DNA from 2 places in the Clostridium tanneri genome. Region 2 is predicted to be linked to the other one. Evidence: riboswitches for the same ligand, from Rfam matches in the RefSeq annotation. Region 2 holds a riboswitch; the other holds the start of a gene.
The links. Region 2 has a riboswitch for FMN ahead of P8V03_RS05905 (ECF transporter S component). Riboswitches for the same ligand answer to the same signal wherever they lie in the genome.
Positions count from the first base shown of each region.

Region 1: another riboswitch for FMN. It lies ahead of ribD (bifunctional diaminohydroxyphosphoribosylaminopyrimidine deaminase/5-amino-6-(5-phosphoribosylamino)uracil reductase RibD); the one in region 2 lies ahead of P8V03_RS05905 (ECF transporter S component).

Region 1 covers NZ_JARUJP010000013.1:15,078-31,918, forward strand. Annotated here, with positions in the region: gene P8V03_RS11745 (metal ABC transporter ATP-binding protein) at 1-284, shown strand, start outside; gene P8V03_RS11750 (metal ABC transporter permease) at 335-1,126, shown strand; gene P8V03_RS11755 (hypothetical protein) at 1,267-1,407, shown strand; gene P8V03_RS11760 (hypothetical protein) at 1,455-1,598, opposite strand; gene P8V03_RS11765 (cell wall-binding repeat-containing protein) at 1,858-3,873, opposite strand; gene P8V03_RS11770 (DsbA family oxidoreductase) at 4,366-4,920, shown strand; gene P8V03_RS11775 (HAD family hydrolase) at 5,073-5,732, opposite strand; gene ribH (6,7-dimethyl-8-ribityllumazine synthase) at 5,851-6,312, opposite strand; gene P8V03_RS11785 (bifunctional 3,4-dihydroxy-2-butanone-4-phosphate synthase/GTP cyclohydrolase II) at 6,314-7,531, opposite strand; gene P8V03_RS11790 (riboflavin synthase) at 7,599-8,249, opposite strand; gene ribD (bifunctional diaminohydroxyphosphoribosylaminopyrimidine deaminase/5-amino-6-(5-phosphoribosylamino)uracil reductase RibD) at 8,303-9,400, opposite strand; FMN riboswitch at 9,608-9,722, opposite strand; gene P8V03_RS11800 (DUF3793 family protein) at 9,781-10,386, opposite strand; gene P8V03_RS11805 (YitT family protein) at 10,589-11,440, opposite strand; gene cobO (cob(I)yrinic acid a,c-diamide adenosyltransferase) at 11,850-12,368, opposite strand; gene P8V03_RS11815 (GHMP family kinase ATP-binding protein) at 12,385-13,221, opposite strand; gene P8V03_RS11820 (cobalt-precorrin-6A reductase) at 13,246-14,013, opposite strand; gene P8V03_RS11825 (sirohydrochlorin cobaltochelatase) at 14,041-14,841, opposite strand; gene cobJ (precorrin-3B C(17)-methyltransferase) at 14,880-15,596, opposite strand; gene cbiG (cobalt-precorrin 5A hydrolase) at 15,637-16,620, opposite strand; gene cobM (precorrin-4 C(11)-methyltransferase) at 16,601-16,841, opposite strand, start outside.
Region 2 covers NZ_JARUJP010000005.1:70,563-85,475, forward strand. Annotated here, with positions in the region: gene recD2 (SF1B family DNA helicase RecD2) at 1-1,670, shown strand, start outside; gene P8V03_RS05870 (hypothetical protein) at 1,639-2,664, shown strand; gene P8V03_RS05875 (ComF family protein) at 2,637-3,317, shown strand; gene hpf (ribosome hibernation-promoting factor, HPF/YfiA family) at 3,828-4,364, shown strand; gene secA (preprotein translocase subunit SecA) at 4,635-7,145, shown strand; one part of gene prfB (peptide chain release factor 2) at 7,280-7,357, shown strand; one part of gene prfB (peptide chain release factor 2) at 7,359-8,387, shown strand; gene P8V03_RS05895 (M28 family metallopeptidase) at 8,459-9,793, opposite strand; gene P8V03_RS05900 (Tex family protein) at 9,994-12,171, shown strand; FMN riboswitch at 12,312-12,431, shown strand; gene P8V03_RS05905 (ECF transporter S component) at 12,606-13,229, shown strand; gene P8V03_RS05910 (hypothetical protein) at 13,325-14,913, shown strand, end outside.

The sequences.
Region 1 (16,841 bases), on a different contig from region 2:
TGTCTGGCGGACAGCAGCAAAAGGTTTTTATAGCACGCGCTTTAATGGGAAACCCAAAACTTTTAGTCCTTGATGAACCTTCTACCGGTATTGATATTCAAAGTCAGAAGGAAATATACAGTATAATTAAACATTTAAACCTTCATCTAGGAATTACAGTAATTGCTGTAGAGCATAACCTAAAAGCTGCCTTAGAAAACTCTACCCATATATGTCTAATGGAAAGTGGAGTGGCAACCTTATATACAATAGATGAATATAGAAAGTTCATAAGAGTTTCTTAGTTTATATAAATGATATTTATCAAATCTAATACTTGTTCTGGAGGATAACAATGTTACAATATGGTTTTATGCAAAATGCAATTATTGCAGGAATATTTATTTCAATTCTATGTCCTGCAGTAGGCGTATTCCTTGTGCTCAGAAGATACTCAATGATGGGAGATGCCTTATCACATGCTTCTTTTGCTGGAGTTGCTGTAGGTCTTATTCTTGGTTATAACCCTATAATATGTGCCTTTATTTTCACCTCTGTTTGCGGACTTTTAATTGAGTTTTTGAGAGGATACTATAAAAAATTTGCTGAGCTTATCCTGGTAATTGTAATGACTCTTTCTATAGGAATAGCCATTACATTGATAAGCACTGGTAAAACTGGTGCAAATGTAAATTCCTATTTATTCGGAAGCATTTTAACTGTATCTAAGAACGAACTTTATACTGTGTTTATTTTAAGTATTTTATCAGTTATAATACTTTCCATCCTTTATAATCAACTCCTTTATATTACCTTTGATGAAAATGGTGCCAAGATAGCGGGAGTCAAGGTTAAGGTTATTAATTATCTATTTGCCCTGTTAGTAGGTGCAACTATCTCTGTTTCTATAAGGATTATGGGTATCCTTGTTATATCCTCAATGATAGCAATGCCTGTAGCTGCAGCTCTTCAATTGAGGAAGGGTTTTAAAATAACCTTTATATTTTCCATAATATTTGGATTTATAGATATAATAGTTGGATTAATTTTATCTTACTATATCAATAGTGCCCCTGGCGGAACAATAGCAATAACTTCTGTTGCTGTACTTCTCATAGTACTCCTGTTAAATAAAACAAATAAATAACTACTTTAATAAACTCAATTTTCAACCTTCTTGAAAATTGAGTTTTACTTTTAAAATTATATTTTATTTTTGAATATTTAATAACCATATGATTAAAAATAATATATAAGTTACAGGAATAAAAATAAAGGAGTGTATCTATGCGAAATATTATAAAAGAAGATAAAACAAGAAATAAAGAAAAGATTGCTTCAGCTTCCGGTATTTTGTTTCACGAAGAAAACTTAACAGCTGCCGGTAGGATAATCCAAGATGCTATAAGACAAAGAATCAATAAATAAAAATAACTTTAGGGTAAAAGTCTGGAAGTTTTTACCCTAAAATTATTTTAGTCTAATGAATTATATATTAAAACCAACACTTTTTCTCCATACCTATGCTTCTTGTGGCTTTTTTCTTCATTGTTAGAAATAAAGTTACAACTACTTATTATAGAACTAGCTATCAAGAGAGAAGCTATAATTTTTCTCATATCTGTCCCTCCTTGCATATTTAAGATTTATAATAAAATGCTGTTGAACTATCCTTAGTTTATGCAATAGTACAGATAATACTTTATGATTATGATAGTACTAATTCCAATAAAACTAATATAAAGTTGTAACTTCAAATCCTTCAATATTTTAATCATACTAAATTAGTATATTTTTATCTATATAATATCATTAAAGAAAACTTAACTTAATTTTTAAATCTCTAATATATTTTCATTTATATCTTTAAGTTAAGATTTATTGTAATTTTAAACATAAATTATCAATTTTAGAAATTAGATAATTAGTTACTATTTTATCCCCACCAAATATGCTTACGTCTACTTTGTTGGCTCCAGTTACTCTGTTAATGGATCTTGCCCCATTTACAAAGGAATAATCTGATACAAGTATTAGTGGCTTACCTTCTATAGCCGCCGCTGCACTTCCGCTTAGTGAATCTGGAAAGTTCTCACCATAAGCTACAAAGACCTTGTCCAAATTATTTGCATAAAAATAGTTGTTTATAGCTTCTCCAGTTTGATACCTGTCACTTCCACCTAATCTTACTATTTTGCTGTTATCAAGTCCTGTAATTTGCTTAATTTTATCCTTAACATTATCAGTAATAACTCCAGTTCCACCTACAATATAAACAGCAGAAGGTTGAATATCCTTAATATATTCCTCTACCTCTTCATGAAGTTTATTTGAAGATGTTAGAAGTATAGGCCATTGGCTAGAACCTGCCTTTGGTGAAATACTTAAAGCGTCAGCAAAAGCTGAATCATTAGATATTACAATAGGAGTTCCTTTTTCTAAGGATAGACTCTCAGCAATTTTAACGCTAGTTTCATTTCTATCTAGCCCGCCAATTCTAATAATATTGCTATCAGAGTATCCTTTTTCCTTAAGATATTCTACATATGAGTTATCTACAGAACCCTCTCCACCTAAAATGTATATTTTTCCATCCTTGTTTAGAGTATTAGTAATATACTCTAGTATATTACTACTTCCTTTGCTTTCTAAACTTTTGTCTACAAGAAGTAGAGGAGCATTAACCTTCTTAGCCAAGGTAACCCCTGCCAATCCATCTGGAAAATCATTACCACTAGCAATAACTACACTATCTAAACTGCTGCCAAAGTTCTTTTCAGCTATCAATCTAGAAGTTTCATATCTATCTTGCCCACCAAATCTTTCAATTTTATCAATTTTAGTTTGGACACTATTTATATCACTTACTATTTTAAAGGGAGTAACAACTGGATTAGACCAATATCCTCTGCTATTTTTAGTCTCTAGTATATAGTAGTAATTGCCTTCATGCATTCCTTGTAGTTTTACAACTTTCTCTGTGGCGGAAGTATTTTCTGATATCTGGGTAATAAATTTTGAACTTCCTTCGATATCTCCCTCATATATTCTAATTCTATAAGCTGTTTGATAACCACCGTTAGCTATGTCTGTAAAGTCCCACTTAAAATATATTTTGTTCTCATTGTTATTAACAGCTTGTCTATATAGAGGAGCTTCTATAATAGGTTTAGAAGTATTGTTTTCTATAAAATCATTGCCTATATACTTGTACCTTCCTAAGGTAAACCTAGAAGTTAACTCACTTTTAGATCTATAGTATTCTTTAACCTTTTGTCCACTACCATCCCTGTTTCCATCTGTAGCCTCTAATGTAGTAGCTCCTATTACCTGTCCATAATCATCATATACCCAGGACTGAAAAAAGGCTACATGGCTCCCTTTATCTAAAAGCACGTCCATGTTTCTTAAATCATCAATGGATATAGGATTTAAATATTGACCTAAAGTACTAGTTGATTGTTTCCATCCTGGAATCTTTAAAGAACTTTGTACAAATCCAGAACAGTCTAACCCTGCAGTTCCAGCTTTATATCCACCTTCTGTTTGTACATTTCCTGCCATAGCCCCTTTATTTATTCCATCTAAGAAGCTGCTCCATTGTTTCACGGAGGTTGTATCAATTCCGTCTAGTCCTCCCCAATTATAAGGCACACCAAATTCCTGTGATGTTTCCTTTCCCTTTAGCTGATCCGGTAATTCAGTACCACTATTAACATTTCCATTTAAGCCCCTGGCATAATTCCAAAGAACATAGGCCATATCATATCCTCTGCTCTGCGCTTGCTGCCTAGTTATATTTGTTGGTGCAGCTGCATAGGTTTTATATGATAAACACATTGTACTTACTACTATTGTTGCTATAAATGAAATAAACTTATTTCTTCGTTTCAATAATACACCTCCAAAAATTAAACTAGGTCTCTTTCCTAAATAAAGTCTCATAAAATTCAAGTTTTCCTTAATAGGTAACTCATAATTATTAGAGATTGACCTTATATTATAAGTTTAAGGTATATATATGCATAATTTCAATGTGATACTTATTCCTGTGTTGGAAGCCTATCTCGTTAAATCATCTTATTTCCAGTAATAAATTAATAATTATTACTCATCAAAATAATATAGTATAATTATTTTATAAGGTGTATAGTTTAGACTTTATATATGATATAAAAATCATATAATTTAAATCTGTCATCAGACAGCCTTTAAAGGCAAGAAAAATAGCTTGGAAACATTAAATATAAAACACTTTTTTGTTTATACTATTACTAATAAACCTATAGGAAAGGCTATAATATCTATGTAATAAGAGAATAAGGAGAAATTTTTATGAAGCATACGTTCACAATATTTTCAGATAACATTTGACCCTTTTGCTATATTGGCAAAGGTATTGTCGACAAATTAAAGGAGGAGTTTGATATCGAAGATGAATGGCTTCCCTTTGAAATTCACCCTGAAACTCCAGAAGAAGGGGTCCCTATGGCAGAAAAATTCCCATCAGCTTCAATAGATAGGATGTTTGACAACCTCAAAAGTATGGGTATGCCCTATGGTATAGATTTTAATAAAAATGATATTTTGTCAAATTCCCGTAAATCTCTAGAAGCAGGAGAGTATTCAAAGGAAATAGGCAAATTTCATGAATTCCACCAAAATATATTTCGTGCTTACTTTAGTGAAGGTAAAGATATAGGTGATATAGAAGTAATAAAAGGTATTGCTCAAATCAGTGGTTTAAATATAGATGAACTCACAGACAGGCTTCACTCAGGTATTTATGAAAAAAACGTAAGAGATGTTCAAAAGAGAGCTCAGATGTATGAAATAAATAGTGCTCCAACATTTATAATAGATGATAAATTCGTCATTGTAGGTGCACAGCCATTAGAGGCTTTTAGAAAAACCTTGTTAGATATTGAAAAACAGCAATAGTAATCTCAATCTGTATCAAACTAAATGGGGCTATGGCATTAAGAAATTTACATACAATATATTGGTTTGCAGCTCAATAACAAACGCAATATGTTGGGAACTTTATTCTTAGTGCTACAGCCCCTTTTGATGTATAAACTTAAACTTATTACCTAAAAATACTCCTTTAGTTCACTGATATTATGGATAACAACATCAACTTCTTCTAACTCACCGGGCTGTGCAAAACCATAATCACACCCAATAGTATATATATGATTTTTCTTTCCTGCTTCTATATCGTGTTTTCTATCTCCAACTATAACCATCTCTTCTGAATACTTATCTTTTACTTTAGCTAAGATTTCATACTTGGGAATAAAATCATATTCCTCTGAGCATATCATATCTTGAAAATAGTTATGCAAGTTAAATAGCTTTGCATGTGAATCTCTATAGTATATTCTACAATTACTGATGAAAACTAAATTATAGCCTTTATTCCTTAAGTAATCTAATGTTTCTACTGCACCTTCATACAAAACTGCCTTTCCCTGTTCTATAAGTGACTTCATTTCATCTCCAACTATTTGCCTACCTTTATCCTGTATTGCCTTTGGTAAATTAGGCATAAAGTTTTCCCACATCTCCTGGCTGTTATAGCCTAACCAATAGCTAATTTCTTCATCCTTCCACTGTCTTGGCTCTGCAAATTTATTTTCCACAAGATAAGCATAGGCTTTCTTAAAGGCAGGGCCATAGATTTTCATACTGTCATGCAAAGTTCCATCATAATCAAAAAAGATAGTTTTTATATTCTCAAAATTAATCATTTGCTCTTCACTTCCTTATATTTATTTATAAAGTGAAACCTGGATTAGATTCGGATAAAGAAATTCAGATAGATTTTATCTACCTGAATTCCCATCCTGCTCTATAGAGTTCTACATATTAAACTTGCTTTAGTAAATTAGCCATTTCTATTGCAGTAACTGCAGCATCATATCCTTTATTTCCAGCCTTTGTTCCTGCCCTCTCTATAGCCTGCTCGATAGTATCTGTAGTTAACACACCAAAAACAACTGGCACTCCTGTTTCTAGAGAAACGCTTGCAACCCCTTTTGATACTTCAGCAGATACATACTCAAAGTGTGGTGTTGCCCCTCTTATTACAGCCCCTAAACATATTACAGCATCATATTTTTTTGTGTTTACCATTTTTTTTGCTACAAGGGGAATTTCAAAAGCTCCTGGAACCCATGCAATTTCAATATTTTCTTCTTCAACACCATGACGCTTAAATCCATCAATTGCACCAGATAATAGTTTTCCTCCTATAAATTCATTAAATCTTCCTACTATAATCCCAAACTTTAACCCTTGTGCTATTAAACTTCCTTCATAAACTTTCATCTTATTGTTCCTCCTTAAAATTTAACATATGACCTAATTTTTGTTTTTTAGTTTTTAAATAATATTCATTTCTCTCATTATGATTCATTTGAATTGGTACTCTATTTAAAATTTCTATTCCATATCCTGAAAGACCAGCTATCTTCCTTGGATTGTTTGTCATTAGATTTACTTTCTCAACCTTAAGATCAGCTAATATTTGTGCTCCTATACCATAATCTCTCATGTCAGCTTCAAACCCTAAAGCTAAGTTTGCTTCTACAGTATCCATACCTTGATCCTGAAGAGCATAGGCTCTTAACTTATTAATAAGTCCAATTCCTCTGCCTTCCTGACGCATATATAGAAGAACACCTCTTCCTTCTTCTTCAATTTCTTTCATTGCTGCTGCAAATTGTTCTCCACAATCGCATCTTAAAGATCCAAAGGCATCTCCTGTAAGACACTCAGAATGAACTCTTACTAAAACAGGTTCTTCACCAGCAACTTCTCCTTTAACTAAAGCAACATGATGTTCACCATTTAGCGTATTTTCATAACCAATTATTTTAAATTCTCCATATTTTGTAGGCATTTTAGCTTCCGTTACTCTTTTTATATAAACTTCATTTTTTCTACGGTAAGCAATTAAATCTGCAATGGTAACAATCTTCAAATTATGTTCTTTTACATACTCCATAAGTTCTGGAGTTCTTGCCATTGTTCCATCTTCACTCATAATTTCACAGATTACTCCAGCTGGATATAATCCTGCAAGTTTTGCAAAATCCACAGCAGCCTCTGTGTGACCTGCTCTCTTTAACACTCCACCTTTTCTAGCCTCTAGTGGAAAAACATGACCTGGTCTTTTGAAGTCCTTTTCTTCCGCCTTTGGGTCTAATACTTTTCTAATTGTAGCTGCTCTTTCATAGGCTGATATTCCTGTAGTAGTTTCTGCTGCATCTATTGACACCGTAAAAGCAGTCTTATGTGGATCTGTATTTTCTGATACCATTGGATGGATATGTAGTTCATCTAATCTTTCGCCTGTAATTGGCATACAGATTAATCCTCTTCCGTACTTTGCCATAAAATTAATGGCTTCAGAAGTTACCTTTTCTGCTGCCATTAGTAAATCTCCTTCATTTTCTCTATCTTCATCATCTACAACAACAATTATTTTACCTTCTCTAATATCTTCAATAGCTTCTTCAATAGTATTAAACTTATACACTTTTATTCCCCCTATCTTAATTCTTTAAATTTTTATTGTATTTTTCGTAATTTTACTATTTCGAAAATTAAGTCTATACAAATCCGTTTTTACTTAAAAAATCCAGGTCAATACCTTTTTTTATCTCCGGCTCTTCCTTAACAAAGATTAGCTTTTCAATATACTTACCAACCATATCACATTCTAGATTAACCATATCGCCTGTTTTCTTCCTTAGCAATGTTGTGGCATCTCTTGTATGTGGTATTATAGATACTTTGAATATTGAATCGTCTACATAGGCCACTGTTAAACTTACTCCGTCAATAGCAATAGATCCCTTCTCCACAATATATCTTAATATTTCTGGGGAGGTACTGATGGTAATCCAAACAGCGTTATCTTCATTTTCATATTTAGCTATTACCCCTATCCCATCAATATGACCACTAACCATATGACCTCCCAGTCTATCTCCTACTCTTAAAGCCCTTTCTAAATTAACTTCATCTCCTGAAGACAAATTCTTTAGGTTGCTTCTTCTCATAGTTTCTGCCATTACATCAACGGTAAAATGATTTGTACTAAAATCTGTTACTGTTAAACATACTCCATTAGTACTTATACTATCCCCCAGCTTTACTTCTTCTAGTACTTTCTTTGCTTTAATAGTAATCCTGGCAGATTTTGTAGATTTAATTATAGCCTGTATGATTCCTACTTCCTCTACTAACCCAGTAAACATAAAGAAGTCCTCCTTTCCTTCTATATTGGTCAATCTCATATATTAAATCCAATCTAGTGTTTTTTTACATAGCCCTCTAACATTACATCATCCTTAAAGCTGTGTATTTCAATATTTTCAATTGAAATGGCTTCACTCATAAGGGCTTTTCCTAATCCTCCAACTGGTGTTTTTGCTTCTCTGCCACCTATAATCTTTGGGGCTATAAAAGCGTTAACTTTGTCAACAATACCTTCCTCAACAGCAGAATAGTTCAATTCACTTCCACCTTCTAAAAGCACACTATCTATAGCTCTTTCTCCCAGGGCTTTCATAAGATAACTTAAATCTACTCTATTATTTTTTAATGGAGTAATAATAATATCCGCACCAGCACTTTCTAAAGCTTTTAACTTATTTCCATCTGCCAATTCCGTGGTGGCTATGATTGTTTTTGCTTTAGACTGTACGTGAAGTACCTTAGCTTCTAATGGAATTCTTGTATTACTATCAACTATAATCCTTATTGGATCACTTCCATTGCCAGTATCAAGTCTTGTTGTTAGGAGGGGGTCATCTGCTAGTATTGTCCCTATGCCTACCATAATAGATGAAACCCTATGCCTTAGTTGATGAACAAATTTTCTAGAAAATTCGTTTGTAACCCACTTTGAATCTCCAGTATAGGCTGCAATTTTGCCATCTAAGGTCATGGCTGTTTTTAAAATACAAAAGGGAAGCTTTGTTGTTATGTATTTCAAAAAGATTTCATTTAGTTTTCTCCCCTCTTCTTCCATAACACCAGTAACAACTTCAATATTGTTATCCTTTAGTATCTGGATGCCTTTTCCGCTTACTAGAGGGTTTGGGTCTTTTAAACCTATAACAACCTTCTTGATTCCTTTTTCAACTATTGCCTTTGCACAGGGTGGAGTTTTACCATAATGTGAACAAGGCTCCAGTGTCACATACATGGTTGCACCTTTAACGTCTTCGGTGGCATTTTTAAAGGCATTTACTTCTGCATGATTGCTTCCGTAAACTTCATGATATCCTTCTCCAATAATCTTTCCATCTTTGACTATTACAGCTCCAACTAAAGGATTAGGGTTAGTATATCCAATTCCCATAGCAGCTAATTCTAATGCCCTTTTCATATATTTAGTTTCCATTTCACACCTCCAAACCTTTTAATTAAGTTTCTTTTATAATTAAATAAATCCCCAATTATTAAAAAAGAATACAGATTTATATAAATAAAAAACGCTCTGAAAAAATTCAGAGCGTTAACTTTCACAAATATAGAGTAACTTTTATAGTATCACATTTAATATATCCACTTATGCATATATCTTCTAATGTAAATTAAGCTATCTCATATCTATCTTCTTTCATCCAGACTTTACTGTCGGCCTCGGAGTTTCACCGAATCATACCTTACGGCTCGCGGGCTATACCGCCGGTGGGGAATCTCACCCCGCCCTGAAGACTTATTTTTTTATGATTTCATAATACCACTATTTTTTTATAATATCAACATATATTTTCATTATCAACCTCTCATAACCAATGAAGGGAGAATTCCTTGTAAAACACAATTAATTACAGTGTTTTTGTCAGTATCATACTTTGAGAAACTTTCCTTAGCATATTCAACATTGTTATAGACCTTCCAATAACCACAAAGCAGACATTCTTTATCTGGTGATTCTATAAAACAAATTACATCTTCTAAAGGTATTCCTAAGAATAGCCCTATCTCATGAGGGAAGGATTCTTCAAACCTTAACTTTAAAACCTCTAAATTTTCCTCTAAACTAAAATATTCCCTATATCCAAACTTATATAAGAATTTCATGTTTTCCTCTTCATAAATCACCTTTGTCAATTGATCACTATCATAAAATAATAAAGTTATTACATTTTCCGTTTTTTTAATCTCGCAGAATTCCACCATCCACTCTGACAAGAACTCTTTTTTATATTTTTCCCATAATGAATATAAGTTACCCTTATCCCTACTTAAGGTAATTATGGAAGCTGGCTTATGACCTGCTACTGTAGGTGCTGCACTATATAATATCACTCCAAACAAGTACTCTTTTTTATCCATAGACTTTATTCTATTCATATACTCTTCCAGTAATACTCTTATCACAATCACCATCCTTTAATCCCTAAAGAAATTTAACTTTATTTTCTGCATAAGTTAGGTGAATTATTGATATATGTTTACTGTTAAATATTTTAAATAAATCAAAAACCTTCCTTAGTCCATATTACTAAGAAAGGTTTCTATCAAATTAATCTATTTAAGCTGCTGTATAAACAACATTATTTATAGGTCTATATTAAGCTTTTTAAAAGGCCGCTGCCTTAAAGCCCTTTCCACGAACTTCTGCGGTATCCATTACCGATACTACTGCAGTGGAGTCTATATCTTCAATTAAGCTTTTAGCTTGTTCAAGTTCTCTTGAGGTTAAAATACAATATATAACCTTTTTCTTATCTCCAGTGTAAGCACCTTCTCCATAGAGATAAGTTACTCCTCTACCTAACTTCTGTAAAATAGCTTGCTTAATTTTATCACAATCACCAGTAACTATAAATACTACTTTTTCCTTATCAAAGCCTTGGATAGCCTTATCTACCACCGTTGAACTCATATACATAGCTATTAAAGTGTACACTGCTGTTTCCAAATTTCCTATAAACATTCCAATAGCAACAATTATAGCATTTATTATAAATCCAATATTTCCTATTGATATTCCATATCTTTTTTTAACTACTACAGCTACAATGTCGGTACCTCCCTGTGAGGCTCTATTTCTAAATATTATACCTGCTCCTACTCCCATTAAGATACCTCCACATAATGAAGAAATCAAAGGGTCACTCATATAATATAAACTTTGAAGTTGTCTTGTTAGTATTAACGAAAGAGACATAGCGATCATACCTATGAAACTAAAAACACCAAATTCCCTGTTAACAGCCTTAACTCCAATCAAGAATATTGGAATATTTATAAGTATTACAAAATAACCAGAGGATATACCTGTTATATATTGAAGGATTATTGCTACACCTGCTACTCCTCCACTAAGAAACTTATGAGGTATAATAAAGGTGTTAACTCCAATGGAGTAAATCAAACTACCTATTATCACCATTAAAATTCTTAATAAACTTTCTTTTTTCATACTCATATATCCCATATGCCTCCTATACAAAACTAAAGTTCTACTGTAGTTAGGAGGATATCCTCTTAGGTTAAACTAGCTAAACTTACTCTCCTTCTACCTACTATCTAAATTCTATTACAGCTTTGTATCTATGTCAAAGGACCAATCTACGGATTAATCCATGGATTAGTCCAATTATAGGTCCATTTAATTATAATTGTAAAATAAAAGCACTATTTCTCTTGCTATCATATAAATAGCTAATGAATCCTCTGTTTCCGTGATATTGAAAATTCAGACATTAATTAGCAAAAAATATATGTCCTTTAAAAGCCCTATATTCTGTTTTTTAAAAAAGTCCATTTGTTTTATTACAAAACAAATGGACTTTTTTAACTTTATTTTCTTATTCTATTAAGTTAGCTTAAAACCGCTAGTCCTCTATACCTTTTCTTGCAGGAACTCCTTGTGTATAGTAGTGTTTTATTTGCTTCATTTCTGTTACTAAATCTGCTTTTTCTATAAGCTTTTCATTTGCGTATCTTCCAGTTAAGATTACCTCTACCTTTTCAGCTCTCTTATCTAAAAGCTCCATCACTTCTTCCACTTTAAAAAGTTCATAAAAAATAGCTATGTTTATCTCATCTAGGACTACAACATCATATTCTCCGGAAGTTAGAACCTCTTCTGCTCTTTTTAATCCTTCTGCAGCAACCTTTATATCTGCTTTGGTAGGATTGCCAAAAATAAAAGAATTTCTTCCAAACTGCTCTAATGTAAAGTTAGGTAAATACTTTGCTGCATTTAATTCGCTGTACTCCATTCCCTTTACGAATTGTCCAAAGAAAACTTTTTTTCCAGCACAAACTGCTCTAAGAGATAATCCTAAAGCTGCAGTAGTCTTTCCTTTTCCATTTCCTGTATAAATTTGAATATATCCTTTGTTATCCATATTAATGCCCTCTTTTCTATATATCTATATTTTCTAAAGTCTTTACTGGGTATATCTTACATAGATCCAACCCTCTAGCCAATTTTTCAGCAAACTTAAGACTTTCTAAATCCTCATATATAATACCTAATACACTTCCACTATGAGCACCTATTATACCCATACCAGAAGTTTTATCCTTTATACTCATTACCTCTTCCAGGAAATCATACTTTAACCTCTTCTGATTTCTTAATATACTTTCGGTAGCTGCAAATGCAAGCTTTTTTAGGTTACTTTCCGCTGCTGCTTCTTTTAAGGTTGTAAATAAATCTTCTACATCACTTAAAGGTGGTAGATTTTTATTGTTAAATTCCACAGTGTCTACTATATTGTTTCCTTCAAAAGCAAGAATATTATAGGTCATATACTTACCAATAGCTTGCTTAAATAGTCCTTTTTTATAATCAAAAAGGGTCATTTCCTTAAATATGATGCTATCTGTTGGCTCAATTTTTATACACTGTTCTACTAGTTCCTGTTCATTAAACTCTCTTCTAAACATTTTAAGCAGAGCATAATATACTCCACACAAATCAGCAGTGCTGCTTGCTAATCCCTTACCATAGGGTATATCAGAGTTAATTTCTATATCAATATTTTTGTAATATTCTTCATATCCCCAAAGCTTTAGGATATTATGAAGAAAATCCGCTGATTTTTTATTATTAAACTTTTTATCAGCTTCATTACATTCAAATAATCTAACCTTAGTATAAATGTTAACAGGGCAAGATAGTAGCAAGTCTTTATCATTTATTCTTCCCTGCAGCACTTCTCCAAAGCTGCCTGGGTAGTTTACTATAAACTCCATAAGCTACACCCTTTGCAATTTATTTTATTTATGTTTCAATACTAAATATCTAACTAGTTCTTCTATATCAGTAAAAACATTTTTGTATTCTACTGGCTTTCTTTCTATTACAAACCCATATACACTATTATCAATACAAGCCTTAAGCTTCTCTTCTGTGCCGCCCTCAATACCGCTGTCCTTAAGAATCATAGCTTTAGCAGTATACTCTTTAATAAAGGCACAGTTAAGTTCATAGCTTATAGGGCCTTTTATAGCAATTAAATTCTCAAGTTTTATCCCTTTATCAAAACATTCCTGCATCACCTTCATAGAAGGCAATACTCTATGTACTATTCTGTTTTCCAGATTCATCGAAAGTATCTTGTCCAAGTTCCTGCTTCCGGTGGTGTTAAGTATTGTTCCCTCTATAGTTTTTAATTTATCATAGAGTTCATCATAATCATTTACTCTGACAATATATTTTTCATTCATAAACTTTTGAATAGAAGAAGGTCTATCATATCTTATGTATTCAATATCTAAGGCTTCACAGGCCTTTATGGCATTTTTAGTAACTTCTAAGGCATAGGGATGAGTTGCATCTACTAATTGCCTTATCTCCTTTTCTCTAAGGGTATATATTAATTCTTCTAAAGGCAATGGTTTTGTGTTCAAGTAGGAATACTTATAATCTTTTAAAATTTCACCACCATAATCTGTAGCTGTAGATACAAATATATCTTCGGTATAGTTATTTAAAAGAGATAGTATTTTTCTTCCTTCTGAAGTTCCAAGAATTAAACCTATCATTGAAAAACCCCAATCTACAAATAATTTTTATCCTATCATTAAAGGATTTCCATCTATACAGTCCTTAATATGTTGAACATATATCTGCTGATATGCTCCATTTTCCCCTAAACCATGAAGATATACGTTAACCTTAAAGCCTTCTTTTTCTAATATGCTTTTCCATGAATCTTCCTCATCACTTGCCATATCGTTTATAGCATGATCCCCTGCTACTAACATGAACGGCATTAAAGTAACTTCCTCTATATTATCCTTTTTAAGCTTTGGAATAATATGTTCTAGCATAGGATAGCCTTCTACAGTTCCCACATAAATCTTATCTGACACATTGTCATGTAGTATAGATTGAAGCAGTGTATAACTTGCATTGGCTGGATGGGTAGATCCATGGCCCATTAAAACTACTGCAGAATTTCCTTCTAACTGTGGAAGCTGAGTCTTTAGTGCTTCTGCTGCTATTAGATAGTCCTTCTCTCTATATAATATAGGTCTTCCTAAAACTAATTTATCAAACAACTCTTTATACTGATTAACTCCATTGATTATTTTATCATACTCATCACCAGGCATAATATGAAGAGGCTGAACGTAAACTTCTGTAAATCCATCAGATTTCATTTTTTCTAATGCTTCCTCTGTTGTGTCTATAAAAATCTTATTCTCTTCTTTTAACTTTTTAATTATCATATATGAAGTAAAGGCTCTTCTTACTTCATAGCCTTCAAAAGATTCTTTAATTCTATTTTCTGTACTTTCAATACAATCTCTAAAGGTTTCTAAAACACTTGTTCCAAAACTTACTACTAATATTCCTTTTTTACTCATTTCCGTCACCTCTTGTTTTTTATAATTTGCCTTTCTGCTTAGACAGTATATCCTCTTGGAGTTATAAATTGTCCATCTTTAATAAAACTATTACTATTTCCTATAATTACTATAGAGAACATATCAACTATACTATCATCAAAAGTATCTAATGTAAATAATGTTACTTCTTCCCCTTCTCTTAAAGCGTTTTTAACTACTGCTACTGGAGTATCTCCTTCTCTATGCTTTTTTACAATATCAATACATTCCCTTAAATACAGAGGTCTGCCATTACTTTTAGGATTATATAGAGATATAATGAAATCCCCTTCCGCTGCAAGTTCAACTCTCTTCTTAATTAAATCGTAGGGAGTCATGAGATCACTTAGGCTTATGTTACAGTTATCATGCATAAGCGGTGCCCCAATCCTTGACGCTGCTGCTGAAGATGCTGTTACACCTGGAATTACCTCAACATCTTCTTCAGTTCTCATCTCCAAAATAAGTCCTGCCATGCCATAAATACCAGCATCACCGGTACTTACTATTGATACTATATTATTTTTAGATAGTTCTAGGGCTTGTTTACATCTTTCTACCTCTCCGCGCATACCAGTAGAAACTACATTCTTATCTTTAACTAATGGTTTTATCATTTCTATATATTTTGTATATCCTACAATAACTTCACTTTCTTCTATTGCTTTTACTGCCTTTAAGGTCATATGGTCAAGTCCACCAGGCCCGATTCCTACAACGTATAGTTTTCCCATGTTAACACTTCCTTTTCTTTATGTAAGTTAAATGTACTTATTAAATCTCTCCTATACATACTGTCATACCGTTAACTTTAATCTTATCCGTAATAAGTTTAGCTCCTAAAAGTTCTACACAGGGTTCTGAGACTGCCCTTACGCCTATGGTCTTTTCTACAAAATCGCTGCCTTCATACTTGTTGTGCACCTTTTTTATTTCATCCAGTGAAAAAATCTTAAGTTCACAATGAAAATACTCAGCAAGCTTTAATATGGCTTCCTCATCCTTTTTAACTTCAACGGTAGCTATAGTTTTTACTGCTCTCTCATCTAAATTCTTATCTTTTAGCAAATCTACTATATTTTCTTTCATTTTCTCTGTATCAAAATTTTTTCTACAGCCAATTCCTAGTACTATATCTTTTCTTATCAATTTTAGAACTGGTATTTTCATAGACTTATATTTATCTTTTAAGCTATGGTCAATAAAAACAAGTCCATCTATGTCCTCTAGTTCACTAGTATATCCTTTTGGTACAGATATACGGCCCTTTGGATCAAGAAAAGCTACTCTTTTATTATCTACTAATAAAGCAGCTATCTCCTTGGCATTCTTGAGACTGTCTATTACTAAGCCATTATTTTTAGCAATCATATCTGGTGCAACAACACCTAAGTTATCTGTTGCTGTGGTAATTACAGCAGTACTGCCCAGTATTTCAGCTATCCTCTCAGTAAGTTCATTAGCTCCTCCTAGATGACCACTTAAAAGACTTATAACAAAATTACCGCAGCTATCTATAACTATCACCGCTGGGTCTTTATCTTTTCCCCTTATATATTCTGCTATAGCTCGTACAGCTATGCCAGTGGAGCTTATAAATACTACTGCTTTATATTTCTCCATTGCCCTTTTGGCAATTTCTTTTATACCAAGTTCCTTTATAAGTTCCCTAGGATAGAAATCTATATCTAAGTTATCTCTTAGTTTTTCAGTAATAATCTCTCCTGAATTAGTAACATTAATTACTGCTATTTTCATCTTTAGCTGTTCTAAACATGTGAGTAAAGCTTTCATCATATAAAAGGCTCTTATCATACTCACAGTTTATAAAATCTCCTACAAGTATTTGAGCTGTTTTAGTGATATTTTCTGCCTTAACCTTTTCTGCAATGTCATCTAAGGTTCCTATAACAGCCTTTTGATCTTCCCAGGTAGCCCTTTGTATAACTGCCACTGGTACATTTCTTCCATAGCCTTTT
Region 2 (14,913 bases):
AGATTGCAAGAAGTTTGGGAATAGAACCTAGCTCTCCTTTTAGAATACAAAGTGGAATAAAATATCTGATAAATCAGTTTTGTGCATTGGGTAATACCTATATACCTTTGGAGATATTGATTAAGGATGGAATTGATACTCTTGGGGTTACTAAAGAAATAATTGAAGAAAATATATACAATGCACAAATTGATGGCAAGATAAAATTAGAGCAGGTTGATAACAAGATATGTGTATTCTCAATTCCATATTACTATTGCGAATTAGGAGTTACAAAAAAGATACTTTCCCTAGCGTTAAGTAATTATGATGATATGGATATAGATGTTGATAAAGAAATAAGCCTTTTTGAGTCAGGAAATAATATAAAGTTTGCACCCTCTCAGAAGGAAGCGATAAGAGGAGCAGTAGAAAATGGAATTGAAATTATCACAGGAGGTCCTGGCACAGGTAAAACCACTATAATAAATTGCATAACTGAAATTTTTGAAAAAGCAAATCTTAAGGTTTATATGGGAGCTCCTACAGGAAGAGCAGCAAAGAGAATGACAGAAGCAACAGGCAGAGAGGCAAAAACTATTCATAGGCTTCTAGAGATGGGAATAAGTGAAGAAAATGAGAATCTACTTTTTTCAAGAGGTGAAGAGGCTCCGTTAGAATGTGATGTGATTATGATAGATGAGGCATCAATGATAGACATTGTTCTTATGAATAATCTTCTCAAAGCTGTATCCTTAGGAACTAGAGTTATAATTGTAGGAGATGTGGATCAGCTTCCATCAGTAGGTCCGGGAAACGTACTTAGGGACTTAATTGAGAGTAACTGTATAAAGATAGTTAAACTAAAAGAAATTTTCAGGCAGTCTGAGGAAAGCATGATTGTAGTAAATGCTCATAAAATTAATGGAGGAGAATTGCCTGTATTTAATAAAAAGGATAAAGATTTTTATTTTATAAAATGTGATGACCAAAATAAAATAATGGATACGCTGATAGCACTTATAGATAGCAGGTTGCCTAACTTTAATAAAAAATGGAACAAAACAAAGGATATTCAAATTCTTTCTCCTATGAGAAAAGGAGTTTTAGGAGTATCTAACTTAAATAAAAAACTTCAACATATATTAAACCCTGAAGATAGTGAGAAGAAGGAAAAAGAATTTAGGGATATGATATTTAGAGTTGGGGATAAGATAATGCAGACTAAGAATAATTACTCCTTGAAGTGGTCAAGGATAGCTGGAGACGGTGAAAAAGAAGGAGTAGGAGTTTTTAATGGTGATGTTGGATATATAGAGGACATAGATGAAGAGAAACAAACTGTAGCAGTAATTTTTGATGAAGAGAGAAAGATAATATACGACAATGTTTATCTAGATGAAATTGATTTAGCTTATGCTATAACCATACATAAAAGTCAAGGAAGTGAGTTCCCAGTAGTTGTTATACCTGTATTCATGGGACCACCACTATTAATGAATAGAAATTTGCTTTACACAGCTATAACTAGGGCAAAACAATTGGTGGTTCTAGTAGGAGACATAAAGGCTGTTAAGTCTATGGTAGATAATAATAAAAGCTTTGATAGATATTCATTATTAAAACATAGAATAGTGGATATAATGGAGAGTGAAGATAATGTTATTGTTCAAGAGGAAAAGCTTAACTGAAGAAAAAGATAAGGTTAGTGAGAATATACTAAATTGGGGCATTGGAAATGAACGCTTTTTAAACGTAGTGTCACTTCCCTATAACTCACCAGAAATTTTTTTGGAAATAATATTATATTACGTAAAAAATGAAAAGTCTGTAGTTTATATTACCAATGAATACCCGGATAATATAAATATATTAGAACTTATAAAAAGAAGAACAAATTTTAGAGACTATTCTTATGTGAGAACATCAAAGGCAAATGTGAATTCTAGACTAAAAGTGTGCGACTTTGCTAATGCGATTAAGTTGAAAGAAAAGTTTGATCTTGTCATATATGATGATATAAGGAGTTTTCCCACTTATAGTAAGTATGAAGTATTAGATTTAGTGTCCAAAATGTGTAATGAAAACACTAAAATAATATATTACTCTATTGAGGGTCTATTCAGAAATGAGAGGGAAATACTTATACCTGTAAAAGATGCTAAAATTCCTATAATTGAGCCAAGAACCATACTGACTAGAATTGATATAAGTAAGGATATCCCATTTGTCATATATGATTATTTGAAGTGGTCTATAAATTCTAATAGAAAAGTTATTATATGTGTTCCAGATGAAGAAAAGGTAGAAAATGTATATCTTTACATGAAAAATTATTGCAAAAATATTAGCAAAAACATAGTTCCCTTCATTAAAGGTAAATCTGATAAAAAATTAATTTCAAACTTTACAAAGATAAAGAGAATGGTGATTGTTACCAACGAATTTGAAGAAGTTCTTTCTAAGGTAGAAAATGCAGATGTTATGGTCTACTTTGCAGATGACTTTGAATTTAACTACAAAAAGCTAATATACTTCTGTGCTAGCGTTGGAAGAGGAGAAAAAGAGTGGAAAGGAGAGGTTATATTTTTGGCAAATGAAGAAACCAGAGATATGGAAAAAGCTAAGGATATAACTAGAAATTTTAATAAAGAGGCATGGGAAATGGGATTGTTAAAAATTTAAGATTTCTATGGGACTGTGTACTTCAAGTCATTTACTCAACAGATGAAAATTGTGTTCTCTGTGGGCAGGACTTATTTGGAGAAGGTTTTATGTGCAATGACTGTGAAGAACGAATAAGATTCTGTGAAGATGCTTTTCAAGTTGAAAGACATGGCACTAGTTTTAATTGCTATAGTATATCATACTATTCAGGTGGAATGATGGAGCTTGTGCTAATGTTAAAATATAAAAGTAATTTTAGAGCAGGGGAAACAATTGCTAATTACATGATAAAGAGAATCGAAAAAGAAAAAATTGAATTTGATGCTGTAACATATATTCCCATGAGTAAAAAGTCTTTAAAAAAGAGAGGATATAATCAAAGTAAGTATTTAGCGAAAACAATAGGAGACGCATTGAATAAACCATTAGTTAGCTATCTTTGTAAGATAAAGGACACCAAAGATCAAATAGGATTAAGTGGTAATGAAAGATGGAATAATGTGCAGGAAAGTTTTGATGTTATAGATAAAATTAATGTAAAAAATAAAAATATTTTACTGGTAGACGACGTTATAACCACTGGTGCTACAGCGTTTAGCTGTGCAGATCAGTTAATGAAAAAGGGTGCAAAAAAAATTACCATATTGACTGCAGCAAAAAGTAAGGTATAATTTATTATATTAAGTTAGGTTTGTGGTTGAAAATCGATGCTAGTCGCAAGCAAAACGATCCACGTAAGTTAGATAAAATATTTAATGAGCATGGTGCGGTTTAGAGGTAAGTCCTGCCGTTTTAAGACGAGAGAATGGGTAGTGAGAGGTTAATTCCGAGTAGCAAGAGTTCCAGCAGGCGAGTGTGGGGTCAAAGACCAGGTCAACTAACTTGATATTTCAAATTAAAGTTCTTGATGTTTTACATCAAGAACTTTAATTTTTTTTTAAGTTTTGAACATAATATTATTGTAAGTAAAAAATAAAATGGATAAATAATTTTAAAAGATAATAATAAAAGTTTCTATAATATTTTGTTAATTCGCACTTGTTTCTCTTGTATTTTAATTCAAACCGTATTAAAATAGAGTTAACAAAAAATAAAATTATATCCATAAAACCTAGTTTATGATATAAAACATATCCTGAGAAAGTGATAATAATCACAAGGATAAGGAAGGGGCTGGAAATATGAATATAACAGTAAGTGGAAAGAACATTGAAATTACTCCTGCATTAAGAAACGTAGTAGAGAAAAAGGTGTCAAAACTAGAAAAGTATTTCAAACCTCATATCGAAGCACATGCTACATTAAGTGTGGAAAAGAATCGACAAATAATAGAAATAACCATTCATTTTGGTGGAATAATATTAAGAGCTGAGGAAGTTCATGATGATATGTATGCAGCAATTGATATAGCTGTAGATAAATTAGAAGGTCAATTAAGAAAACAAAAAACAAAATTAGAAAAAAAATATCGTGAAGATTCAGTTAGGTTTTTACAGCCTATACCTGATGATGCAGAAGATACTGATGATAGCGATGAACCTAGAATCGTAAAAACTAAGAGATTTGCAGTAAAGCCAATGTCTGCAGAGGAAGCAGTTCTTCAAATGGAACTTATTGGACATAGTTTCTTTGTATATCAAGATGCTGAAAGTGAAGAAGTAAATGTAGTATATAAGAGAAAAGATGGTAACTACGGCTTAATAGAGCCTGAGTTCTAAAAAAGAGGAAGCAAAAGCTTCCTCTTTTTTATATAAATACACAATAATTTGACCTTTCAGGGTATATATAAACAAATTGCTACAAATATTAACTTTGCAAAAGGTCTATAATATATGTAAAATATTATAATATAAAACAATTATGCTCTTATAAATATTGCAAATTTGTAAACTATAACGGAACTGTAGGTTATAAAAGTTGAATAGCTAAGGATTAGGTGATATAATCTAAAAGGTATATACAAATATGATATGGTGAGGATGAAAAAGATGGGTATTTTTCAAAAGATATTTGGTACTTATAGTGATAGAGAATTAAAAAGAATATTTCCAATCGTGGAAAAGATAGATTCATATGATGCTAAAATGCAGCAATTAAGTGATGAAGAGCTTAGGGCTAAGACAGATGAATTTAAAGAAAGACTTGGAAAAGGTGAGAGTTTAAATTCTATTCTACCAGAGGCTTTTGCTGTAGTTAGAGAAGCATCATGGAGAACAATGGGATTAAAGCATTATAAAGTTCAGTTAATAGGTGGAATAGTTCTTCATCAAGGAAGAATAGCTGAGATGAGAACTGGAGAAGGTAAGACTTTAGTTGCAACTGCACCGGCTTATTTAAATGCACTTACAGGGAAAGGAGTTCATATAGTAACGGTTAATGACTACCTTGCAAAAAGAGATAGAGATATTATGGCACCAGTATATGAATTTTTAGGACTTAAAGTAGGTGTAATACTTCATGAATTAGATCAATCACAAAGACAAGAAGCATATAAATGTGATATAACCTATGGAACTAATAGTGAATTTGGTTTCGACTACTTAAGAGATAACATGGTTATATATAAAGAAGAAAGAGTTCAAAGAGGATTAAACTTTGCAATTGTAGACGAAGTTGACTCAATTTTAATAGATGAAGCAAGAACTCCTCTTATAATATCAGGAGAAGGAGAAAAGTCCACTGAGTTTTATAAAATAGCAGATTATTTTGCAAAGACATTGAAAAAGGAAGACGACTTTACTATAGATGAAAAAGCAAATGCTGTTATCCTTACAGAGGAAGGAATTAAAAAGGCAGAGGATTTCTTTAAACTAGAAAATTATGCTGACCCTGAAAATATGGAAATACAACACCATGTAGTGCAAGCCTTAAAGGGTAACTACATAATGAGAAAAGATAAGGATTATATGGTTGTAGATGGGGAAGTTTTAATAGTAGATGAATTTACAGGAAGAGCAATGGAAGGTAGAAGATATAGTGATGGTCTTCATCAAGCCATTGAAGCAAAAGAAGGAGTAAAGGTAGAAAGAGAATCAAGAACTCTTGCTACAATAACTTACCAAAACTATTTTAGAATGTTTGGTAAGTTATCTGGTATGACTGGTACTGCTTTAACAGAAGAAAATGAATTTAGAGAGATATATGGACTTGATGTAATAGTTATTCCTACTAACAAACCAATAGCGAGAATAGACTTTCCAGATGTAGTTTATAAAACTGAAAAAGGAAAGTTTAAGGCTATTGTTGAAGATATAGTTGAAACTTATAAGAACGGTCAACCATCTCTTGTTGGTACAGTAAGTATTGAAAAATCAGAGTTGATTTCTGATATGCTAAAGAGAAAGGGAGTACCGCATCAGGTACTTAACGCTAAATACCATGAAAAAGAAGCAGAGATAATATCTCATGCTGGTGAAAAAGGAATGGTTACAATAGCTACCAATATGGCTGGTCGTGGTACCGACATTAAACTTGGGGAAGGCGTTATAGAGGCTGGCGGATTAAAGATTATTGGTACTGAAAGACATGAGTCTAGAAGAATTGATAACCAGTTAAGAGGTCGTTCTGGTCGTCAGGGAGACCCTGGTGCATCAAGATTTTATGTTTCCCTTGAAGATGACCTTATGAGAATATTTGGTTCTGATAAGTTAAAAGGAATAGTTGAAAAACTTGGACTTGGAGACGACGAGGCTATAGAGAGTAAAATGGTCAGTGGTGCTATAGAAAATGCACAGAAGAAGGTTGAAGGTAATAACTTTGACGTAAGAAAAACATTGCTTCAGTATGATGATGTAATTAATAAGCAAAGAGAAATAATATACAAACAAAGATCACAAGTTCTAGAGGGAGAAGATTTAAGAGAAGAAGTTATTGCAATGTTTAAAGATTTAGTATCTTCTGCAGTATCCTCTCACCTTTCAGGTCTAGAGGAAGAATTTGAAAATGACTTAGCTAAGCTTATTGACTACATGGAAGATATATTTGTACCTGCTGATACAGTAAAGGTAGAAGAATTGGCAAACCTAACAAATGAGGAAATTGTTGAAAGATTTATAGAGATAGGCGAGAAGATCTATGCTGAAAAAGAAGAGGAATTTACAGCTGAGCAGATGAGAGAAATAGAAAGAGTTATTCTGCTAAGAGTTGTTGACTCAAAATGGATGGATCACCTAGATGATATGGATCATTTAAAGAGAGGAATAGGACTTAGAGCTTACAAACAGCAGGATCCGGCTCAAGCTTACCAATTTGAAGGAAGCGAAATGTTTAACGAGATGATATACAATATCAAAGTTGAAACAATTAAGTATTTATTCCATGTACAGATACAAAAAGCTCCAGAGAGAGAAAGAGTCGTAAAGGAAACTCATACAAATCAAGCAGAGGACGACTCAATAAAAAAGCAGCCTGTCAAGAAAGAGAAGACAACAGGAAGAAACGACCATTGTCCATGTGGAAGCGGCAAAAAGTATAAAAATTGCTGTGGCAGATTTGAGTAATATTACTGGTAGTATAAAAGTATAAATAAATTAAATGTGGTTTTGCTTTTAAGCAAAACCACATTTGTTTAATAAGTATTAGCTAAATTGAGTATATAAGATTATTTTCTAATTGTAAAAGGGAGTGTGTTTAAATGTTAATCCAGCTAGAGGAGATTCTAAATGAGTTAGGCAAATTAAGTGAGACTATAAAAGAAATTAGGGATTCTCTTTGACATAGAAAAAATTAATAATAGAATAGAAGAGTTGCAAAAAATAATGCAGCAACCAGACTTTTGGAATGACGTAAGTAAGGCCCAAGAGATAACTGGTGAAGAAAGGTTTATTAAAGGAAGGTTAGACAAATATATAGAGCTTAAAGAAAGAGTGGAGGATTCTGAGTTTTTAACAAAGATGGCGGTAGAAGAGGAAGACGTAACCTCCTCTAAAGAAATACTAAGAGAAGTAGAAGAATTAAGAAGAGAAATTGACAGATTTAAAATAGAAATTCTTCTATCCGGAGAATATGATAAGAATAACGCAATACTAGACCTTCATGTAGGTGTAGGAGGAACAGATGCTCAGGATTGGACAGAAATGCTGCTGAGGATGTATACAAGATGGGCAGAAAAGAATGAATTTAAAGTTCAAACTATAGAATTACTTTCTGCAGAAGATGCGGGAATAAAAAGTGCAACTTTAAAAATAATTGGAGAGTTTGCCTATGGATATCTAAAAGCCGAAAAAGGAATTCATAGACTAGTAAGAATATCCCCTTTTAACTCAAATGGAAAAAGACAAACATCCTTTGCTTCTGTGGAGGTTTTACCAGAGCTGACTAGCAATCAAGATATAGATATAAAGCCAGAGGATTTAAAGATTGATACCTATAGAGCCGGTGGTGCTGGAGGTCAGCACGTAAATAAGACTGAATCAGCAATTAGAATAACACATATACCTACAGGTATAATCGTTCAATGTCAAAATCAAAGAAGCCAACACCATAATAAAGATGAAGCTATGAAAATGCTTAAGGCAAGATTAGCAGAGTTAAAGGAAAGAGCACACAAGGAAAAGATAGAGGACCTCACAGGCGAGTTGAAGGATATTGGATGGGGAAGTCAAATAAGATCCTATGTGTTTCAACCTTACACCCTTGTAAAGGATCATAGGACTGGTGTTGAATCAGGTAATATAAATGCAGTTATGGATGGAGAAATCGATGGGTTTATAAGTGAATATTTGAAACAAAATAGCAACTAATTTAGTAGTGCTAGGGGTAAAATAATTTATTTTACCCCTAGCATTTTTATTTGAAAATATAATAAGCAATATTAAGTTGTTTTTTTATTTACTCCTAAAAATATAATGATTCCAATTAATGAAGTCCAGAATACTTCCCTATAGTAAATAAGAAGCCAGTTATCTTTAAAGCCATACTTAATGATACTTTTTGATACCACATTAAAGCATCTTTCAATAGAATCACTACTTATGAACTCAGATTTATCACTAGGAGTGTGTATTCTAGAGGTATCGGAATCAGAAAGAGTAATTGCATCGATACCTTGTTTTCTGAAATATTCATGATCGCTGGCATCTTCAAAAAGGTAATTAAAAGTAACTTTATTTTTAGAGCAAATCTCCGATGTTTCTTTTATAAGCGCTGTTTTTTCTGTATCTTTGCTGCCTCCCATTATGTAAAGAGGTACAGGTTTATTGCTGCCAATCATATCAAAGTTTATAACCTTGCTTCCCTTGATACTATGTTTATATTCATCAACGAAGGCCTTTGAGCCAAGACATCCAAATTCTTCTGCATTAAATCCTACAAACAGTATATTTCTTTCAGGTTTTCCTAAGGATTGTACATATTTACTTAGCTCTAATAAAAAAGCAGTTCCAGAAGCATTATCCAAAGCTCCGGTGTATACATTTCCTGCTAGATCAGAACCGATGTGATCAAAGTGGGCTGAAAGAATAATAGGAGGAGCGGAGGCATCCTTGCCTTCAATATAAGCTGTAACATTATTTAAGGATATTTTTTTAGTTTCAAAGGGAATAAAGCAATTTATAGTATAGTCTTCTTTTAGGTAGCTCTTCAGCTCGGTAATAGTGTTTTTGGTAGTCATAATATACATGCTAAAAGGAGAGGAGTTTATAAATGAACTTCTAAAGTTTAATTTATCGCTTTCAGGGGTATAAAATAGAAAATTATTATTATCCTTTTGAATCTGAAGATGTTCATTGCTCCACAATAATTTATCCTTTTTGGTAAAGGACAAATTATTCTTTTTAAAGTTTAGCAAGTCTTCCTTGTAGTCTACGCCGTACTTATATTCTTTCACTAGAAATCCTTGCGAGTCAGTAATAGTTAAATAGGGTCTATCTTTAGTTTTGTATGGATATACTGTGTCAAATTTTTGGAAGTAACTATCCTTGTAGGGCTTTAGATTTATTTTTTCAAATTCATTCTTTAGATAAATAGCAGTTAGGTCGTTTTCTATAGTACCAGCTAGTCTACCTTTAAGAGTATCTGAAGATAGATATTCTATGTACCGTTTTACTGAATTAGCATCAAAAGAACTAGTAGAAACATAAATTTGAAAACTGAAAGAAATTAAAGTGCATAGTACAACTAGAAGTATATATGAAAGTTTTTTTAACATTACACCACTCCTCACAAAACAGATGTCCTTAAATATATATTAATTTGCAAAATGCTATATGATTGTTGTAATATATTTTTAGTTATTAAATTTGAAAAAGGAAATTAAAGGGTTTTATTGAAATTATATTTATCAATTTATTAAAACTTAAATAGGGGACATAATTATATAATAGGACAATAATATAACTGGAGGTAGGAATGAGTACAATAGTAGATAGACTAGTAAAGGAATTGGAACTAAATAAAAAGGATGTTGAAAGTGTAATTGAGCTTTTAGACGGAGGTAATACAGTACCCTTCATAGCTAGGTATAGAAAAGAAATGACCGGGGGAATGAGTGATGTAACTCTTAGAAACCTATTTGAAAGGCTAACTTACTTGAGAAATCTTGAGACTAGGAAAGAGGATGTAATCAGACTTATTGATGAGCAAGGAAAGTTATCTGAGGAGTTAAGGAAAGCTATAAGTAACTGTGAAACCTTAACAGAAGTAGAAGATATATATAGACCATATAAGCCTAAGAAAAGAACAAGAGCTATTATTGCACAGGAAAAAGGATTAAAGCCTCTAGCAGAGGTTATTTGGAATGGACAATTCAAAGGTGATATAAGAGAGTATGCAGCAGAATTTATAGATGGGGAAAAGGAAGTAAAATCTATAGAAGAAGCACTTCAAGGAGCGATGGATATAGTAAGTGAGACTATATCTGATGAGGCTGAGTACAGAAAGTGGATTAGAGATCTTATACACAGAGAGGGTTTTATTGAAACTAGTGGAGAAAGTAAGGAAACTACACCTTATGAGATGTACTATGAATACAAGGAGTCTGTAAGGAATATACCACCACATAGAATTCTCGCAATCAATAGAGGAGAAAAAGAAAAAATACTTTCTGTTAAAGTAACTGTAGATACGGAAAAAATCATAGCATATCTAAGAAGAAAATGCTTAAAAGAAAATAATGTTACAGATATATACATAGAGGAAAGTATAAAGGATTCATTAAAGAGGCTTATATACCCATCTATAGAAAGAGAAATAAGAGCAGAACTTACGGAAATAGGTGAAGAAGGAGCTATAAAGATATTTAAAGCCAATCTAAAAGCTCTCCTAATGCAAGCACCAATAAAAGGGAAGGTTGTTCTTGGCTTCGACCCAGGGTTTAGAACTGGATGTAAAATAGCTGTACTAGATGATACAGGAAAGCTTCTAGATACAGATACTGTTTACGCTACAACATCACCAAATCAAGTTGAAGAGTCTATAAAAAAGCTTAAGGACTTAGTATACAAACATAATGTAGATGTTATATCTTTAGGAAATGGAACTGCAAGCAGAGAATCGGAAGAAATTATCGTAAAGCTCATTAAAGAAGTAAAAGTTGAGAAGGGTAAGGAGCTTTTTTATGTAGTTGTTTCAGAAGCAGGTGCATCTGTATATTCTGCATCAGAGCTTGCTGCCAAGGAGTATCCAGATATAAACGTTTCTTTAAGAGGAGCTATATCTATAGGAAGAAGACTTCAAGACCCTCTGGCTGAGCTTGTGAAAATAGATCCTAAGTCTATAGGCGTTGGACAGTATCAGCATGATGTAGCTGCTAAAAAGCTTGATGAATCTTTAAGTGGAATAGTAGAAGATTCCGTTAATAATGTAGGGGTAGACTTAAATATAGCTACACCATCTCTTTTATCATATATATCAGGGATAAACTCTACTATAGCACAGAACATTGTAGGATACAGGGAAGAAAATGGTAAGTTTAAGAGCAGAAAAGAGCTTTTAAAGGTAAAAAGACTTGGTGCTAAGGCTTTTGAACAATGTGCAGGCTTTTTAAGGGTTATGGAAAGCGCGGAGCCTTTAGATAACACAGCAGTTCATCCAGAGTCATATAATGCTGCTAAAGATCTATTGAGTAAACTGGGGTACAACAAAGAAGATTTAAAAAATAATAAACTTACAGATATTGATGATAGAATTAAGACTATTGGAATAGAGTCCTTGGCTAAAGAATTGGAAGTAGGAATTCCGACTCTTAATGATATAATAAAGGAAATTAAGAAACCTGGTAGAGATCCAAGAGAAGAATTACCAAAGCCTATTCTAAAAACAGGTATAATTGAAATTTCTCATTTAAAGCCAGGAATGGTGCTTATGGGAACGGTGAGAAATGTAGCTGATTTTGGAGCTTTTGTAGACATTGGAGTGCACCAGGATGGATTGGTTCATAAAAGTCAATTAGCAGATAGATTTGTAAAACACCCATTAGATATAGTTCAGGTTGGTGATGTTGTTGAGGTCACAGTATTAGAAGTAGATGAAAAGAGAAAGAGAATATCATTAACTATGAAAAAGCAAGGAAATACAGTTAACAGCTAAGGAGTACCATTAGCATGGAAGTTATAACCACATTATGATACTTAAGATTTCTTTGAGTGCTATTCATTGATATCAATTTGAAAGTTTATATTGAATTTTAGGAAAACTTGTACTATAATAAGAGTAGAAAATTTAACAATTAAAATCTTCAGGGCGGGGTGAAAGTCCCCACCGGCGGTATAGCCCGCGAGCCTAGTAACTAGGTATGATTCGGTGAAACTCCGAAGCCGACAGTAAAGTCTGGATGAAAGAAGGTAAGGTATAATGTTTATTCGCCCTGGCATTTTTGCCGGGGTTTTTTATTATACTGCTCACCTTCCCCTTAGCAAAAATCATATCTATCCAAAATGTTATAGATGTAGAGAACAGCAATGTGTCCTCATATCTATAAAGGCTTAAGGAACTAATAATTAAATTTATGGAGGGTGTAAAATATGAGAAACGGAAAATTAAACAGATTAGTTAAAATTTCATTATTAAGTGTAATCGGATTTTTACTTATGTTTATAGAGGTAGCGGTACCAATATTTCCAACATTTTTAAAAATCGATATCAGTGATTTACCAGCATTAATTGGAGCTTTTGCCTTAGGGCCAACAGCAGGAGTGGCGATAGAGCTTCTAAAAAATATACTTCATGGAATATTTAAAGGAAGCACAGCATTTGTAGGAGAATTTGCAAACTTTGCAGTAGGTACTGCTTTAGTGTTTGTAGCTGGATATATATATAATAAAAATAAAAGTAAGAAAACAGCCTTAATCGGATTACTTACTGGAAGTTTAGTTATGGCAGTGGTAGCCAGCTTGCTTAATTATTTTATACTACTACCTCTATATGAAAAGGTATTAAACTTCCCTATTAGTGCAGTAGTAGCAATGGGACACAAACTAAATAGTAATATAACAAATTTAGAAACATTTATACTATGGTCCATAGCTCCTTTCAACTTAATCAAAGGAATTATATTATCTGCTTTAACTATGGCGGTATATAAAAGTGTATCACCTATAATTCATGAAGAAGGAAGCAGAGCTAGAGAATTTGCTAAAAACAACTAATCCGAGGTTTCCTCGGATTTTTTTCTTTATAAAGTTTATTAACATACGATAATATAATATATATTAAGTAATAGTTGAAATAAGGGGGGATTACTATGGCGGGGATATGGAATGTAAATAGTGTTAATGATATAAATGCAAAAAAAATTCTTAGAAAGTTATCTTTTAATGTTGGAGAAAATTTTGCAGCTAGAGTTATAAATTCTGATAAGTTAACAGGAGAGGTGCTATTGAAGCTTTTGGATGGGTGGCAGTTTTCAGCTGAATTGCAAAATCCTATGGATATACTGCCAGAAGGACTCCTAAGATTCCAAGTGGAAGGTTTTGAGGATGGAAAGCTTCAGCTAAAGCTTATAAACGTTAATGATAAAGAGCAAAGTTCAGAAAGAAAAACCCTTGATTTTTTACTAAAAGAAAAGGGTATAACTGTAAATAAAGAAGATTATTCTCTTTTAAGTAAAATGGTAAAGCATGAAATACCTCTAACTAAAGAAAATATATCTAAAATAAAGACTATAGTAGATTTTCAAAATAAAATAAAGCTAAATTATGAAGAGGAAGACTTATTTATATCTAGGTATATGCAAAGTAAGGGAATAGAACCTAGTGGTAAGGAAGGAACTAAGATAGCTAACACACTAAAGAGTTTTTTCAACCAATTAAAAAGTATTTCAGAGGACGATATTATTACCCTCTTGGAAAATGGAATAGAACTAACAGAGGAGAATATAAAAAGTTTTAATGATATATTTAAAGGATCTTCATCCATATATAAAGATATAAGAGAGTTTAAAGAAAATGTGACAACCCTTATTAATAATAAGGAAGTGGAGCACACAGGCAAACTTAATGTACAGTTAAGTATAGAAGAGAGTAGCTTATTAGAAGATGGAGCAGAATTAACAGAGGAAAATATAAAAAGTTTTAATGATATATCTAAAGGATCTTCATCTATATATAAAGGTATAAGAGAGTTCAAAGAAAATGTGACAACCCTTATTAATAATAGGGAGGTGGAGCACACAGGCAAACTTAATGTACAGTTAAATATAGAAGAGAGTAATTTACCAGCTTCAGAAGGTGCTAGTAATATAGAAATTAATGAAGAACAAAAATTAGCTTTGAATAGCACCGAAAATGATAAAGTAAAGAGATTAACGAATAGTAATGAAAAACCTGATCAGGTAAGTAAAATGGTAGCTGAGGATAGTGAAAAAGATGGAATAGCCTTAAATAAGATGATAAAAAAGGAATACAGTATTGATGACATTGCAAAGAATATAAAAGAACAAATAAGTACTAAAACAGAGGAAATGAAAACTGTAATAAGGGCTGTTTTAGAACAAAAAGGTGAACTAAAACCGGAAGCTTATAATAACTTAATTCAGGTATTGGATAAAAGTATTAATGATTTTAAGGTATATAATACAATTTCAAATCAGTATTACTATATGGATCTACCTATTAATCTTGAAAACTATGAATATCAATGCAAACTCATGATAAAAGATGAAAGAAAAAAAGGAAAAAGAATAGACTCTACAGATGTGAAAATAGCTGCGTCAGTGAATACTATTCATATGGGAACAATAGATGCTTACATTAAGGTCAAAAATTATAATATGGATGTAGAACTAAAGTGTGATGAACTTTGGACTAAAGTTCTAGACTTAGGAAAAGAAAA